DNA from 2 places in the Arthrobacter sp. I3 genome. Region 2 is predicted to be linked to the other one. Evidence: riboswitches for the same ligand, from Rfam matches in the RefSeq annotation. Region 2 holds a riboswitch; the other holds the start of a gene.
What was found. A riboswitch is a leader RNA that binds a small molecule or an ion and turns the genes downstream of it on or off. The one in region 2 is predicted to bind cyclic di-AMP.
Positions count from the first base shown of each region.

Region 1: another riboswitch for cyclic di-AMP. It lies ahead of Y706_RS0107850 (hypothetical protein); the one in region 2 lies ahead of Y706_RS0113200 (M23 family metallopeptidase).

Region 1 covers NZ_KI914915.1:28,089-36,527, forward strand. Annotated here, with positions in the region: gene Y706_RS0107835 (DNA alkylation repair protein) at 1-685, shown strand, start outside; gene Y706_RS0107840 (cation:proton antiporter) at 744-1,949, opposite strand; gene Y706_RS0107845 (hypothetical protein) at 1,946-2,194, opposite strand; cyclic di-AMP (ydaO/yuaA leader) riboswitch at 2,396-2,599, shown strand; gene Y706_RS0107850 (hypothetical protein) at 2,607-3,293, shown strand; gene Y706_RS0107855 (sensor histidine kinase) at 3,439-4,446, opposite strand; gene Y706_RS0107860 (response regulator transcription factor) at 4,439-5,116, opposite strand; gene Y706_RS0107865 (DedA family protein) at 5,122-5,865, opposite strand; gene Y706_RS0107870 (phosphatase PAP2 family protein) at 5,868-6,677, opposite strand; gene Y706_RS0107875 (dihydrofolate reductase family protein) at 6,809-7,366, opposite strand; gene Y706_RS27950 (serine hydrolase) at 7,517-8,439, shown strand, end outside.
Region 2 covers NZ_KI914930.1:14,871-23,309, reverse strand. Annotated here, with positions in the region: gene Y706_RS0113230 (hypothetical protein) at 1-58, opposite strand, end outside; gene Y706_RS0113225 (cold-shock protein) at 236-619, shown strand; gene Y706_RS0113220 (DUF3027 domain-containing protein) at 628-1,260, shown strand; gene Y706_RS0113215 (MFS transporter) at 1,305-2,624, shown strand; gene serC (phosphoserine transaminase) at 2,686-3,816, opposite strand; gene Y706_RS0113205 (iron-dependent transcriptional repressor DtxR) at 4,162-4,857, shown strand; cyclic di-AMP (ydaO/yuaA leader) riboswitch at 5,007-5,222, shown strand; gene Y706_RS0113200 (M23 family metallopeptidase) at 5,227-6,048, shown strand; cyclic di-AMP (ydaO/yuaA leader) riboswitch at 6,171-6,354, shown strand; gene Y706_RS0113195 (NlpC/P60 family protein) at 6,650-7,420, shown strand; gene Y706_RS0113190 (HNH endonuclease) at 7,640-8,140, shown strand; partial or broken gene Y706_RS25445 (NTP transferase domain-containing protein) at 8,235-8,439, shown strand, end outside.

The DNA of each region.
Region 1 (8,439 bases), on a different contig from region 2:
CATCGACCTCTCGCTGCAGCGAGAAGCTTCCTGGCGCCGCGCTGAGCAGCTTCAGGCGCGGCTGGAAACGGAGCCGGCGGGCAGCGGCCTCCGGTTCTACGGCACTTCCGTGGGCGCCGTGCGCGGCACGGTCCGGGATGCCGGCCGCCGCTATCCCGGGCTGTCCCGCGATGAGGTCACTGCGCTGAGTTCCGAACTGTGGGGCGCCGGGCCCGGAGGCTCCGGCCGGGGGCCCGTGCCGGTTTTCGAGCGCCGGCTGGCCGCCGTGGTCCTGCTGCAAGCCAACGTGACGCTGCTGACCAACTCCGACCTCACCCGGCTGGAGGGCTTCATCCGGCAGGCGCGGGTGCGGGACCTTGTGGATCCGCTCGCCGTCGACGTCGTCGGACCCCTGGTGGACGGACTCGATGTTCTGGTCAGGGTGCGGGCCGACAGCGTGCTGGACCGGTGGGTGCGCGAGCCCGATGCCTGGCTGCGCCGGGCCGCGCTTCTCTCGCCGTTGCTGGCGCTGCGCGCGGGCGCGGGGGACTGGGACAGGTTCGTCCGGCACGCCAACGCGGTGCTCGGCGAGCCGGGCGGGACGTTCGACGCCGACGGCACAGCGGTCCGGGATGCCGTCTCCCGGGTCCTGGCAGAGATGGCAAAGCGGAGGCCGGAGCTGCAATTCACATCGGTTGGAGAATAACCCTCCGAACCTTCGCCGCCGGCCCGGCTTTGGTCCAGGCATGTAGACATTCGGACTGTCAGGCCGTCGGACCCCCCGGATCGCCCTGCCCGACGGCGCTGCCGGAATTTCCGGACTTGCCGCCGGCATTTGCCGGGACCGCGAAAGTCCTCGCCGCCCGTGACCCGGCGACGGCGCTCGCGGCTATGGTGACAAGCGCTCCCACCAGCAGGGCCGCGGCCTCGCCTGGGAGCAGGACCTGAAGCTGCGTGCCGATGCTCGCCGCAGCCACCGGTACGCCAAGCTGGGCCGCCGACAACACCCCCAGCGACAGCGGGAGTCCCAGGAAAGCCAGGTCGGCGTGCGCCAGCAGGGCCCCGGCCCCCAGCAACAGGCCGAGGGCCATCATGTCCGGGTGCCCGGCCAGGTCCTTTAACGTCAGCGATGCACCCAGCCACACGAAGAAGAGCGGACCCAGGAAGCCGTCGCTGAGCGCGAACAGTTGCCGGGCCAGCCGCCGCGGTTCGCCGACCGCAGCCATCACCAGGCCGAAAGAAAAGCCTGCCATCATCACAGACACATTGCTCCACGTCGCGACACCGGCCAGGGTGAAGAGCACGGCCAACTGGATCCGTAGCTCCAGGGCAAACTTGCGGCTTTCCGAGAGCCGGTGCACGCGCCGACGGATTCCCTGGCGCTCCAGCCAGCGCAAGCCGACAAAGAGCACTACCGCGCACCCGGTCACCACGAGGACACCCAGCGCCGCCTGGACTGCGTGGGGCGGATCCACCAGGAGCGGCAACGCCACAATGCAGGCTGTGTCGGCAATTGCCACCTGCGCTGTCATAGCGACGACATCTGGCCCGCCGAGGCGCAGGGAATCGACGATTGGAAGCACCAGGGCGGCCGACGAGGACGCCAGCAGCACGACGTAGAGGGGAGCATGTCCAGTCCCGAACAGCAGACCGATGCCGGTTCCGACCACCACCGCTGCCGCTGCGGCCACCATCGCCCGGCGGGAGCCTTTGCCGAGGGCGCCACGGATGTGCGGATCCCGCACGGGAACGTGGGTGCCTGCCACGAACATCATCAGCGCAAACCCGATATTGGCCAGCAGGGTGAACGTCGGGTCCGCGGGGTCCACCAGGGCCAGGCCTGAGCGCCCGATCGCGATGCCGGCCAGCAGCTCACCCAGCATGACAGGCAAGTGCCAGCGCGCCGGCAGGGCCAGCAGGGGGCCGGCCAGGGCGATGACGGCGATCAGCGCCAGGGACAGGAAGGTCACGGTTCTCGGCGGCCGGCCGGCGCCGGGCCTGACCGCCGTTCCACCACCGCGTAGGCCTTGCCGTCCAGGAAGGCCCAGTCGTTGACAACCATGTACCCGAGCGCGTCCACCCGGTCATTGAGGATGTGCTCGTCGAAACCCCCGTCACGCGGTTCCGCGTCCCAGGTGCTCACGTGGACGTCCCCGCCGTCGAGGATCAGCAGCTCGGTGTTGACGTCGAAATCCTCTTGGGGCTGAGTGCTCAACTGGCAGATGGCGACACAATGGCTGTTCATTTTCGGGCCTCCGCTTCCGGTGGTGCTGATGGCATCATCCTATGTTCGGAAACGACGCCGCCCTATGGGCAAATTGCGGCCCGGCATCATGGCTCCGTTACCTGAATGTGACTTTCGGGTGCGGTTCGCGCTACGGTTGATGAGTGCCTGTTGTCTCCGATACGGGCGCTCCCCAGCCGATTGCCTAACTCTGCCGCGGCCCGGGGGTAACTCGCATCAACGTCCGGCAGAGACGGGGAAACCACTTTTGACCTGCTGATATGCAGGTCTTGGGGTGAAGCCGCACAGTGCCCGCAAACGACGGGCCCGGGAGTGCGGCCGGGTGCCTCCCATCCGAATCCGACAGCTCACCTCGCAGGCATTGGGAGAGGCTACATTTTTCATGACTTCAGTCAATACTTTTGCGCGCCATGCCGCCGTCCTCGCCGCCGCATCCGGCCTGGTCCTGACCAGCGGAATGGCCGCCAACGCCGCCACCGCCCCCGTGCAGCGTGACTCTGCTCCGGCGTCGAACGTCGACGTCACCGGACAGGTCAGTGCCCCGGTCAGTGCCGATTCAAGCGTCAAGATTAGCTTCGAGCGCCCCGCAGTGGATTCTATTGCCGCGCCGGTCATCGAACAGCCCGTCGCGCCGGCTCCGGCTCCCGCTGCAGCCCCGGCGGCGGCGCCCAAGGCTCCGGCCAAGCCGGTCATCCAGGTGCAGGCCGCTCCGGCAGCAGCTCCGGCAGCAGCGCCGGCCGCGGCGCCCGCGGGCGGACGCAACGCCATCATGCTCTCGGCCGCCTACAGCCAGGTGGGCATCACCCAGGACTGCACTGCCATGGTGGAAAAGGCCCTTGGCGCCGCGGGTAAGCCCGTTGGCGACATCGGTCCCCGCGCGTTCCTTGGCCTTGGAACCGTTGTAGCGACGCCGCAGCCCGGTGACATGGTGGTCCAGTCCGGCCACGTCGGCATCTACGCCGGCAACGGCCAGGTGGTCAGTGGCGGCATGAACGGCAAGAACCAGACCATGGTCCACCCGCTGTCCTGGCTCACCGCGACCGGCGGCGTGACGTTCGTCCGCGCCTAAGCCGCACGGCCCCGACCCGGGGCCAGACAGTCCGGAAAGACCGGCGCTCGAGTTCCCTTGGGGGCAACTCGACCGCCGGTCTTTCCTGTCTCCGCATTCGGGGGTCCGGGATCCCGATGGCATAGCTTTCCCCGGCGCAGGGTCCTCAGGGATTCCCGCTGCCCATGAGCGGAAGCCTCAATTTCATGACGGTTCCCTCGCCGCCCGTCGCGGCCACCTCGACGGTGCCCCCGGCCGCGACGGCAATCTCACGGACCAGGGCCAGGCCGATGCCAAAGCTCCGCTGTCCCTGTGAGGTGCCGGTGCCGGCCGTCCGCACGAACCGGTCAAAGATCCGGGCCTGATCGACGCCGGTGATTCCGGTCCCGGAGTCCGCCACCGTGATCACGGCGCGCTTCTGCTCGATTGAGGTCGTGATGGACACGCGGCCGCCCGGAGGCGTGTGGGCCAGCGCGTTGTCCGCCAGGGCCAGCACGGCACGCCGCAGCGCATTCTTCTCGATCCGGGCCAGCGGCCGGGCAGCGGCAGAGAATTCCAGGCGCACCTGCCGCTGCTCTGCCACCTGCTGGAGGCTGCCGGCGACGCTGGCGGCAGCGTCGGCGAGGTCGGCAGGGGGCGCGGAGCGGTCCGGGGCCTCCGCGGTTGCCGCGAGGAGCAGTTCGTTGACAATCCCTGTCAGCGTCGCGGCGTCCTCCCGGATCCGGGCCAGGTCGTGGCTTTGCCTGGAGCCGGGCACAGTGTTGCGCTGGGCCAGCTGGATCCTGGTGTCCAGGATGGTCAATGGGGTGCGCAATTCGTGGCTGGCGTCCTGGACGAAACGCCGCTCCCTTGCCAGGGCATCACTGAGGGGACGAATCGCGCTGCGCGCGCTGAGCCACCCGACGATGCCGGCCAGCAGGATTCCCGCCACCCCGGCGATGATCATGGCTTCGAGGACATCCTTGGAATCCAGGTAGGTGTAGGCCGTCCCGGCCGCCGCCGAGCCCGGCACTTCAGGATGGGCCAGTTGGTTCGTGAGGTACAGCGCCGTGGCGGCGAGCAGCCCGAGAACCATGACTGCGCACGCAGCACTGATCCGCACCGCGACCTTGAGGGAAGCCTTGCGCAGGATGGAGTGGTCCGGGTTTCCGCCGGCCGGCCGGCCGTCATTCATGGGCTTCGCCGATCTGGTATCCGAGGCCGTGCACCGTGCGGATCACGGCTTTGGAGATCTTCCGGCGCAAGTGATGAACATAGGTATCGATCACGCCGGGCTGTTCCGAGGCGTGGAAGCACGCCGCGAGGAGCTCATCCCGGGTGAAGACGCGGTCCGGTTCCGCGGCCAGGGCTGCCAGCAGCTGGCCTTCCTTTGCGGTCAGTGACACCGTTTGCCCGTAGACGGAACGGACGGAGCGCTGCGTTGGATCCAGTTCCCAGTCCCCGATCGCCACCGGTGCCGGGGCCGGGGGAGTGAAAGTCCGCGTCAGTGCGCGCAGGCGTGCTGCCAGTTCGCCGGCGTCGAACGGCTTGGTCACGTAATCGTTGGCGCCGGCGTCCAGGCCCCTGACTTTTTCGTCGGCATCGCCCAGCGCGGTCAGGATCAGGATGGGCGTGGCAATGCCTTTCGACCGCAAAGCCGTAATAAGGGCGGTGCCGTCCATGGCGGGCAGCCCGCGGTCCACCACCATGACGTCCCAGCTCCCGGTCAGCCCCTGGTGGAGGCCGTCGCGGCCGTTGGTGACCAACTGGACCCGGTAGTCCGGGCCCAGTAGCTCGGCGATGAGCGGTCCCAGGACGGCGTCGTCCTCGACGAGCAGCAGGGACGGAAGGTCAGCGGAGGTCATGTCAGCTATTCTTCCGCGGCCATTTCCTCAGTCCGCAGTCCGGCCCCGGGTTCTTCTGCCGTGTCGCCGGCGGCTTTGTCTGCGGCTGCGGCGGCGCGGCGGGAGTTCCGGCGGCGTTTGAGGAGCTGCACCACCCCCGGCACGACGGAGACGAGCACCATGGCCACGACGATGGCGTCGATGTTCCTGGCGATGATGTCAAAATGCCCCAGCCAGGTGCCAAGCATCGTCACGGAGGCCGCCCACGCGACGGCGCCGGTGATATTCCACAGGGTGAAGGATTTGTAGTCATAGCGCGCGGTCCCGGCGGTCAGCGGAGCAAACGTCCGGACCATGGGGACGAAGCGGGCCAGCACGACGGCGGCCCCGCCGTGGCGGCGGAAGAAGTCCTCCGTGGTGGTCAGGTGCGCTGTCTTCAGGATCCGGGCGTCGTCCTTGAACCATCGCCGGCCAAATTTCCGTCCGAGCATGTAGCCGACCTGGTCCCCGGCGACCGCGGCCGCGGTGACGACGCCGATCAGCACAGGCAACGTCAGTTGCAGCTGCTGGTGCAGAAGTCCTGCGGTGAACAACAGGGAGTCGCCGGGCAGGAAGGGAAAGAGCACGCCCGATTCGATGAAGACCATCACCGCGATCACACCCAGCGCGGCCGGGCCCAACCCGGCGAGCAGGCTTGCCGGGTCCAGCAGGGACAATGTTCCGGCGGCGTGGACGGCCGGAAGGGCGGCAAAAACGTCCAGGACGGGCATTCTCATTTCTCCTCAGCGCCCAGCGGCCGGCTGCCCGAACGGGCCCGGATCCGCTCCGCTATCCGCGGCGCGAGAAGGTTCCACAGTCCCGCCAGCAGGACCACGGCTGCGCACGAGGCCAGGAACGACGCCGCGACATCCGTGGGGTAGTGGACGCCGATGTACAGCCGTGACCAGGCTACGACGAGGGCCATCACCGCCGCCGCGACGGCCGTGACCTTGGCCCAGCGGGTTCCACGGGCCAGGAAGTACACTGCGAATCCCAATGCCACCGCAAAGGACACGTGGCCGCTCGGGAAGCTGTTGGAACCCGTTTCCGGAGCCAGGGGATCGAACAGCAGGGCAGGGCTGGGCCGCTGGCGGGCCACGAGGAGCTTGAAGAATTCACTTGCCACCCAGCCGGATGATGCCACGAGGCCGAAGGCAACCGCCTTGGCCAGGCCGCCGCGGAACAGCCAGATGTACAGCGCCGCGGCGCCGATCAGCGCGAGGCCCGCCACCGGGCCAAACACGACATTCAGCGCCATCGCGACGGCGGTCAGGGCGGCGGCGTGGTGCTGGCTCAGGTCCTGATCGACCCCGAGCTCGGCGGCATTGAAGCCGGGTGTCAGCTGCGCCGCCAGGCCCAATGCCACGACGGCGGCCGACAGCAGGACGCCCAGCACTAACCAGTGGCGGACCTGGGGGAGGGCCCACAGCCGGGGACCCGCGGCGGGGCGCACGGCGTCGGGACGGCTTGGTGCTCCACTTCGGCTGAGTGCTCCAGCACCGCCCAGCGGCGCATCGCTCTTAACAGGGGCAGGTCCAGTCATGGGATCCTCCGGCTCGGGACAAGGGCGCCCGGACAGGCGACGACTCCCAGTCTTCCGCCAGCCCGTTAAGAAACGCTTAAGAAAGTGACGCGGCGCCGGCCGAGGGGCGACGTCTGGATGATCCGTGCCAGCTACGCGGCGTAGCGCAACAGCGCCACCCCGTTGCCGAAGGCGCGCGTCTCCAGCAGCCGGAGCTGGGCTATGCTGTCCGCAGCCTTGAACAGGGGGCGGCCCCGTCCGATCAGGACCGGATGGACATACAGCCAGTATTCGTCGATCAGCCCGAGCCGCCGGAAGGTGTCGGCCAGTTCTGCCCCGCCCAGGGCCAGGTCCCCGCCCGGCTGCTCTTTCAGGGCCAGCACTTCTTCCGGCACCACCTCCCGGACCACGGTGGTGTTCCAGGCGGCAGATGTCAGCGTCCGGGAGTAGACGATCTTGGGCATGTCCCGCCAGATCCGGGCGAACTCGGCCATCACTGAGCCGGCGGCCGGGTCCTGGTCCGCGGTGGGCCAGAACTCTTCCATCAGCTCGTAGGTGACGCGGCCGTCAAGGAAGGCACCCATAGTGCTGAGCTGTTGGTTGAAATGGCGGTGCAGTTCGTCGTCGACCATGTGCCAGCTGATGTCGCGGTCCGGGCCCTCGAAGAATCCGTCGAGGGACACCTGCATGGCCAGGATGATTTTGCGCATCGCCGCTCCTTACGTTTTCACCAGCGTACGCCGCTGCTTCGGATGGCAGACCCACTTTTTCCCGGAGCCGTACCCTTGCGCGGGAAGCCGCCAGGGGGAAGAATGCTGGAAGTCTATGGCCCCACCGCGGTCAGTCACCTTCGGGGAAGCATGATGCCTGCGAACGATTCGAACAACAGCACCGGGCCGGTCCCGAAGCCTGAACCGGCGCCGCGCCACTACCGCTCCGGCGGGCACCGGGCCAACGACGGTTCCCGGCCCGGTCCGCGGTCCCTCGCCGGGCGTGCGGGGAGGACCCGGCGACAGTATCTGACGGCGGCCGCCGTCGCACTGGCCCTTGTGGCTGCCGGCGTCTATGCAGGCGTCCAGGCGGCGCTACCCGTTGACCCGCCGGCCGCTGCAGCGACGCCAACGGCGCCGGTTACGGATGCCGGCCGGACCGTTCCGCCGGCATCTGACCTGCCCGCAACTGCTTCGCCGACTACTGCTTCGCCCGCGGCCGGCGCCGTCTCGGCGGCCGCCGGGAAGCCCGCTGAGATCCCCGCTGTGCCTGCCGTCGCGGTCCCGGCCATTGACCCGGAACTGGACAGCCAGATCAACGGGATCATCGCGGCCAACAGTGCCTATGCCCTGGGGGTGTCCTTGATCGATGTCTCTGACGGCGTGGTCCACGGCTATGGGGTCCAGGACAAGTTTGTGGCCGCCAGCACGGCAAAGATTCTGGCCGCGTCGGCGTATTACCACCTCGTTGAGACCGGCCGCGCCTCGCTGACCGCCCCCATGGGCAACTCGACGGCCGGCACCCAGATCCGCCGGATGGTCCAGCAGAGCAACAACGACTCGTGGGCGCTGATCCTGCGGGCGGTCGGCGCGCGGGGCATCACGGATTACGCCGGCTCGATCGGGATCACCTATGACCGCACGGTCAACCTGCTGACGCCCGCAGAAATGGCCAGGACCCTCCAGCTGCTCTACACGGGACAGCTGCTCAATGCCCGCAACACCGCCCAGCTCCTGTCCTATATGCAGAACACCAACTTTGAGACACTGATCCCGCCGGCGGTTCCGCCCGG
Region 2 (8,439 bases):
GCACAGCAAGGGTGGCCGCTACGATCATCAAAGGCCGCCGGTAACGCATCAGTGTCATGGGGGCAACGCTAACAGTCCGGCATCGCCCGCGCCTCAAGCCGTTAAAGTGAACCAGGCAGGATAACCTTGGAGATACAGACCAACACGGTCCGGGCAGTCATACCCTGAACCCGCGTATCCATGCGGATGCGGTGACCGCCGGCCGTGTCCCCGCAGAACGAAGAAGGTTGATTACGTGCCTACCGGCAAGGTCAAGTGGTATGACAAGGAAAAAGGCTTCGGATTCCTCGCGGGCGAGGACGGCCAGGAAGTCTTCCTGCCCAAGTCCGCGCTGCCCGAAGGCATTACGGAGCTCAAGGCCGGCACGCGTGTTGAATTTGGTGTAGCCGACGGACGCAAGGGTGCCCAGGCCCTGGGCCTGCGCGTGCTGGACAAGACGCCGTCCATCGCCAAGGCAAAGCGGCCCAGCGCCAGGGACCTTGCCCCGCTGGTCCAGGACCTCGTCAGCGTGCTGGATAACCTGTCCGGGACCCTGTCCGCGGGCAAGTACCCGGAAGGCAACAAGGGCAAGGCGATCGCAGCGGCCCTCCGTAAGGTTGCCGACGAGCTGGACGTATAAGGCTTTTGATGACTCAGGAACCTGATCAGTTGCCAGCGCCGGATGCCGGAACCGCAGCGCCCGCCGGGGCCAAAACCGGCTCCAAGCAGGGAATCCGCCCCCGCGCCGGCGTGCCCGTCTGGCGCACCGGCAAGCCTGACGCCTTCCTGGCCGCCGCCGTCGACGTCGCCCGCACCGCGGTGGAGGGCATTGCCCCCGCCGAGCAGATCGGCGAGCACCTCGGTGCCCGGAGCGAGGGCGACCGCCTGGTGACCCACCTGTTCGAATCCAGGCTCCCCGGATACCTGGGCTGGCAGTGGTACGCCGTGCTGACACGCAACTCGCGCTCCAAGGTGGTCACGGTGGACGAACTTGGCCTCCTGCCCTCCGAGGACTCCATCCTGGCACCTGCATGGGTTCCGTGGGCCGAACGGGTCCGCCCGGAAGACGCGCAGGCTGACGAGGCTGCCGAGGCGCCGTCCGGTCCCGAAGCGCCGTCGCAGGCGTCTGACGCCGACCAGCAGGATGACGCTGACGACGACGACGCCGACCAACAGGATGACGCTGACGCTGACGACGACGACGCCGACGACGCCGACACCGACGACGACGCCGACACCGACGACGACGAGCGGGAACGCTCAACGGGCGAGGCCGACTAGCGGTTGGAAGCGTCCGGGAGCGTGTCTGGGGAGGGCTGGGGCTGATGTCCACGTTCAAATCCCTGCACATCCTGAACTACCGGATCTGGTTCGTCGGCGCCCTTATTTCCAACGTTGGCACCTGGATGCAGCGCACCGCCCAGGACTGGCTGGTGTTCGCCCACCTGACGGCGCACGATGCCGGGGCGGTGGGAATCACGATGGCCCTGCAGCTGGGCCCGCAACTCTTCCTGGCACCCGTGGCCGGACTGGTCGCCGACCGGTTCAACCGCAAGCGGCTCCTGGTGCTGACGCAGTCCGCCATGGCGCTGCTGAGCGCGGGGCTGGGCATCCTGGTGGTCACGGGCGCGGCGCAGCTCTGGCACGTTTACGCCTTCGCCCTGATGCTCGGGGTAGTCTCCGCCCTGGACGCCCCCGTCCGGCAGACCTTCGTCTCGGAACTGGTCCAGGACGACTACCTCCCCAACGCCGTGGCCCTGAACAGCGCGTCGTTCAATGTTGCCCGGATGATCGGTCCGGCCGTCGCCGGCGTGCTCACGGCCGTCGTCGGGCCCGGCTGGGTCTTCCTCATTAATACGCTCACCTTTGTGCCCCTGTTGCTGAGCCTGGCGAAGATCCCGTCGTCGTCGCTGCGCCGGCTGCCGCGGGCACCGGCGGGCAGGGGCAGGATCCGGGAGGGGCTGCGCTATGTGAGGTACCGTCCGGATTTGGTCGTGGTGCTGGTGGCAATCTTCATCGTGGGAACCCTGGGGCTGAATTTCGCCCTGTTCATCGCAGCCATGGTGGGGACCGAATTCGGCCTGGACGCGGGGGCCTTCGGCCTGATGAATTCGATCATGGCCATCGGATCCGTCGCCGGGGCCCTGCTGTCCGCCGGGCGCGGCAAGCCACGGCTGCGGGTCATCTTCGGGGCGGCCGCCGCCTTCGGCGTGACCTCGGGCATCGCAGCCATGGCCCCGAACTACTTCTGGTACGGCGTCGCACTTGTGCCCGTGGGGCTGTTCGCGATCACCATGATGACGAGCGCCAACGGGTACGTCCAGACCACGACAGAGGCCGTCATGCGGGGCCGGGTGATGGCCCTCTACATGGCGATCTTCATGGGCGGAACTCCCCTTGGGGCGCCGCTCGTCGGCTGGGTGGCAAACACCGCCGGCCCCCGCTGGTCCATGGCGGTCGCGGCAGGCGCCGGCCTGCTGGCGGCCCTGATCGGGCTGGTGTGGATCATCCGCGCGAAGCACCTGCGGCTCCACTTCAACCGCCGCGCCCACGGACTCCGGTACTTCCGCGTCGAAAGCCGGACCGGGGCGGCCGGTGCCGGCAGGGACGCGCGGCCGGAGGCACAGCAGGGCCGACGGACCTGAAACGACGACGGCGCCGTCACGGCCTAGGTCCTCAGGGGCCGTGACGACGCCGGACGCGGGGCTACTTCTTCAGTTCCGCCACGACGAAATCGATGCACTCGAGCAGTGCCGAGACATCGTCGGGCTCGATCGCCACGAAGGTGGCGATGCGCAGCTGGTTGCGGCCCAGCTTGCGGTACGGCTCGGTGTCGACGACGCCGTTGGCGCGGAGCACCTTGGCGATGGCCGCGGCGTCGATCGAGTCATCGAAGTCGATCGTGGCGATCACGTTCGAGCGGTCCTCGGCCTTGGCCACGAACGGCGTGGCGTATTCGGACGCTTCGGCCCAGCGGTAGATGCGGCCGGCAGAATCCGCGGTCCGGCCGGCGGCGAAGTCCAGGCCGCCGTTGGCGTTGAGCCACTGCACCTGGGCGTCCAGGGTCACCAGGGTGGCCAGCGCGGGGGTGTTGTAGGTCTGGTTCAGCCTGGAATTGTCGATCGCCGTCTGGAGGTCAAGGAAGTCGGGAATCCAGCGGTTGCCGGCCTTGATCCGTGCCGCCCGTTCCAGCGCGGCCGGGGAGAACAGGCCCAGCCACAGGCCGCCGTCGGACGCGAAGTTCTTCTGCGGCGCGAAGTAGTACACGTCCGACTCCGCCACGTCCACGTTCAGCCCGCCCGCGGCCGAGGTCGCGTCCACGAGCACCAACGACCCCTCGTCGGCGCCGGCCACCCGCTGGACGGGGGCGGCAACGCCGGTTGAGGTCTCGTTCTGCGGCCACGCATAGACGTCGACGCCGGCCTCCGCCCGGGCGGTGGGGCGGGTGCCGGGTTCGGCCTTGATGATGGAGGACTCGGCAAGGAACGGCGCCTTGTTGGTGGCGGAAGCGAACTTTGAACCGAACTCGCCGAAGGACAGGTGCTGCGCCTTGTTCTCCACGAGCCCGAAGCTGGCAATGTCCCAGAACGCGGTAGATCCGCCGACGCCCAGCACCACTTCATAGCCTTCCGGTGCCCGGAAGAATTCGCTGAGGCCGCTGCGCACCGAGCCGACCAGGTTCTTCACGGGCGCCTGGCGGTGGGAGGTCCCCAGCAGCTTCGACGATGCCGCGGCCAGGGCGTCCATCTGTTCCGGCCGGACTTTGGACGGGCCGGCGCCGAACCGTCCGTCCTTGGGCAGGAGGTTGGCGGGGATCGTGATGCTGGTGTCGCTCACAGTGGCTCCAATTTTCGGCTGGTTCGTAGCGTGGCTGGGAGGTGGCGGGCAGGGATGGCTACCACGGACACCCCTCTTCATTCTGCCTGTCTTATTTTGCCTGACAGCTCCCGGCGATACAGAAAAAGGCCTGTCATAGTCCGGTCATTGAGACGCCGGGGACGGCCGGCCGGCTGGGGCTGGGACAATAGCTTCAGGTCGATCGAAAGATTATCCGGAGTAATTCAAAATAGGCTAGGCTGGCATGCGAACGTACGGCGGTTCCCGCCTGGGCGCATCCTGCATGCGGCCCGCACGCGGTACGGTGGGAATGACGCTAGGACTGCGCTCGAGGAGCTGAGCTGAATGACGGATCTGATCGATACTACGGAGATGTATCTTCGGACCATTCTGGAACTTGAAGAAGAAAACATCGTTGCCCTCCGCGCCCGCATCGCCGAACGGCTCCGCCACTCCGGCCCCACTGTGTCCCAGACGATCGGCCGGATGGAGCGCGACGGGCTGGTGGTTGTTTCCGGCGACAGGCACCTTGAACTGACGGAAACCGGACGGAAACGTGCAATCGGTGTCATGCGCAAGCACCGTCTGGCCGAACGCCTCCTCGCGGACGTGATCGGGCTCGACTGGGCCTACGTCCACGAGGAAGCGTGCCGCTGGGAACATGTCATGAGCGAACGCGTCGAGCGAAGAATCTTCGAGATGCTCAACCACCCGACAGTCTCGCCCTACGGAAACCCTATTCCGGGGCTTGCGGATCTTGGCGGCGTGCCCATTGGCGCCCCCGTGGACAGGCCCGTGAACTTGCTGGAGGCCATGGCCGGCTACGGGGCAACTTCCCGGGTTACGGTCAACCGGCTCGCGGAGCCGATCCAGGTGGAGCCGGAGCTTCTGGCCCAGCTCGACGAGGGCGGAATCAGGCCTGGCGCGCTGGTCTCGCTGGAGCGGGTGGGGGAGTACATCTCGGTCCGCGTCCCCGATATCGAAGGTGCCCTGGAGCTGCCGCCCGAGGTTGCCGCGCACGTCTTTGTAACAGTCGCCTGACCAGCCACTACGCGCCGGTCATGGGACGACCCACGAGTTGTCCACAATTGCGGTCACGGATTTATTACCGGGCGGCTTAATCGCCTATAGTTAGTGCCCAGTACCGATACCAAAGCGTTACCTGATCCGAAGCCGAGCCCTGCCAGCGGATCAGTCGCAGAACTACCTCCTGGCAGGGGCGGGGGAACCACTTTCGGCTGCTACTTCGGCAGCCTTGGGGTGAAGTCCGTCAGCGGCAAGCAGCTTCCACCGAAGGATCCCCTGGGGATGCCTCTATGCGTGGCTGCCTGCAACGGCGGACCGGGTCTTTGATCTCTCTGACCCGAATCCGACAGCTAACTTCGCAGGCCATCCAGAGAGGAACCGTTCTTGACCACCCAGACCGCCAGGGGCCGTCGCCGCGCGACCGGTCCCGCTCCGGAGCCGCGTCCCGTCGTCGCACACACGGCCGAACGCCCGCGGGACGTGCACCGCGATGAACGCCGTCGCCGTCGCAGTCCGTTCCGCCAGGTCACGGACTTTGCCGCGGCCAGCGGAGTCGGGCAGAAGGCCGGGATCGCACTGGCCGCAACTGGTCTGGTTCTCACCGTGACGGTCCCCGTCACGAGCCCGGTGATGGCTTCGAATCCGGGCGGATCCGGCGCGCTCTCCGCCGCCGTGCAGCCGGATGTCACCGCTGCCGCCGCCGCCAAAGTCGACTTCAGCCGCACGGCCGTCACCACGAAGGGCGATCCGGACGGGAAACTCAAGCAGCTGCTGAGTGCCCAGTCTGTGGGTACCATCACCCGCGCGGCATCGGCCGGCACCCTGGGTGCGCCGCTCGACCAGCTGGTCACGGCCTCGCCCTTCGGCTACCGTGTCAGCCCCATTACCGGGGGCGCGGGGGAGTTCCACCGCGGCCAGGATTTCGCCGCCCAGTGCGGCACGGCGGTCCACGCGGCCGCCAGCGGCACCGTGACCTTCAACGGCTGGCATCCCTTCGGCGGGGGAAACCGCGTGGTCATCGATCACGGCAACGGCCTGGAGACCACGTACAACCACCTGTCCTCGGCTTCGGTCAAGGTCGGCCAGAAGGTTTCCCGCGGTGACGTCGTCGCCATGAGCGGAACCACCGGCGCCTCCACGGGCTGCCACCTCCACTTTGAAGTGATGGTCAACGGCGATGTCGTTGACCCGCTCGGCTGGCTCTAAAAAGACGATGGGCTGCTCTCAACTTCCTGTGACACGCCGTGATCTGAATGTGACATTGGATCAGGACTGCTGTAGGGTTTGAAGCACGCCAACTTTTCCGAAGTTGGCGCTCTTGAGTGGATTGCCTAGCTCTGCCACCGCTCAAGGTCCGTTCGCATTACATCGTCTGGCAGGGGCGGGGGAACCAATTTTGGCCTTCGAAAGAAGGCCTTGGGGTTAAGTCGCAAAGCTTCCCAGGAAGCAGCGCGGCCGGGTGACTCCCATCCGAATCCGACAGCTCACCTCGTAGGCATTGGGAGAGGCTACTTTCGTGTCTTCACGCCACAATTCTGCGCGCATGCGCACCGGCGAGGCTCTGTCGAGCCCGCTGGAATCCACATCACGTGCCGCCCTTGCCGGCGCCCGGATTGGATCACGTTCCGCAGGCTCAATCGCTACCGAGCCCGGACAGCATGCAGTTTCCGCTTTTGGCGCGTCTTCGCAGTACACCCTTCGCTAAGTAACCCATTTCGGGGCGATCCGGCGTACCCCCAAGATGCCGGAGCGTCCTCAGTCCGTGCCCGAAAGCGCGCGGTCCAAGGATCACGAAAGAGAGAACTTAATGACTACTCGTGCAAACGTTGCACGGCACCGCGCCGAGGTCACCAAGACCAACTCGCTGGCTGTAATTGCTAAGGCTGTCGGCGACAACGCCGGCGGCGTGGGCCGTCAGGCTGCGGTCATCGCCGCAGCTTCCGGTCTGGTCCTGACCAGCGGAATCGCAGCCAACGCTGCTGAAACCAATGTTCAGCGCGAATCCACCTCCGCTTCGGCCCTGGAAGTCCAGTCCGCAGCTCCGGCCACCATCTCGGCCGCTTCCACCATCGCGATCTCCTACGAGAAGCCGGCCGTGACCACCACCCCGGCTCCCGTCGTCGAGGCTCCCAAGCCCGTCGTGAAGGTCCAGGACGCCACGGCCACGGCTACAGCCACCCGCGCCGGCGGCACCGAGCTTGGCGTCAGCGGCGGCGTCGCCGCCCAGGCCCCCGCGGGCATCGGAAGCGGCGCAGGCGCGACCATCGCCGCTGCTGCCTACGCACAGATCGGCGTGGCGCAGGACTGCACCGCCCTCGCCACCAACGCCCTGGCCGCGGCCGGCATCCACTACCACGGCTGGCCGGCAGGTTACCTGTCCCTGGGACGCACCGTGAGCGCCGCCGAGGCACGCCCGGGCGACCTCGCCTACTACCAGAACGGCGGCGTGGGCATGGCTCACATCGCGGTCTACGTCGGCAACGGCATGGCAGTGCACGGCGGCTGGAACGGCGGCACCACCGCGCTGTACAGCGTCAACGTCGGCTCCGGCCCGGTCTTCATCCGCGTCGGCGCCTAAGCACGAACCCCAGCATTCCGAAAGACCCCCGCCTCCAGGCGGGGGTCTTTTGCGTTGCCGCGCAGTGAACTTTCCGCGCTGAGGACCGCGCCGGTGAAAAAATATTCGGTGATCCGGCACTTGAGTGTTTACTCTTGTGTTGTCGATCCATAGCCCGACCATGCAGAGGGCAGCCGGCCCTCGTGCCGCTGGCGGGTGCGGCCGTGAAGAGGTATGCGGATGCGCACTCTCGTTCTGAATGCTGGATATGAACCGCTGGCGGTCATCACCTTCCGCCGGGCGCTCGTCCTTGTCCTGACCGGAAAGGCCAGCGTGGTGGCCGAAGGGGACGACCCCGTGGTCGGCCCGCAGGACATTTTGGGCCGCCCGTCCGTGATCCTGCTGAACCGCTACATCCGGCCAAGGTACAACACGATGACTGCGGTGAGCCGCCGCGGCGTGCTGCGCCGGGATGCCCACCGCTGCGCGTACTGCGGCAAGGCTGCCCACACCATCGACCACATCCAGCCCAAATCGCGGGGCGGAGCCGACTCCTGGGAGAACCTGGTGGCGGCGTGCCTGCGGTGCAACAACGCCAAGAGCGACCATACGCCGGCGGAGATGGGCTGGAAGATCGGTTTTGTTCCGGGCCCGCCAAAGGGTGCCATCTGGCAGATCAAGGAACTCGAGAAGCCGACGCCGGCCTGGGATCCGTTCCTGCTGCCTGAATCGGCTGCCTGATCGGCCTCCTAGCTGATTGATCAGCCGGTGAAGACGCTGCCGGCGCACATTACGGCTTGTTCAGTGGCCGCTGGCGCCGCGCTAGGCTGAACCGATGGAGTTCGATGCCATCATTCTCGCCGGGGGGCGGTCCTCACGCCTCGGCGGCGTGCCCAAATCCGGGCTGATCTACGACGGCGCCACCCTCCTGGAGCGGTCACTTCGGGCCGCGGGAGCGGCGCGGCGCACCGTCGTCGTCGGCCCCGACCCCGGGGGCCTGCCCGGCGGCGTCCTGACCTGCCGGGAAGAGCCGCCCTTCG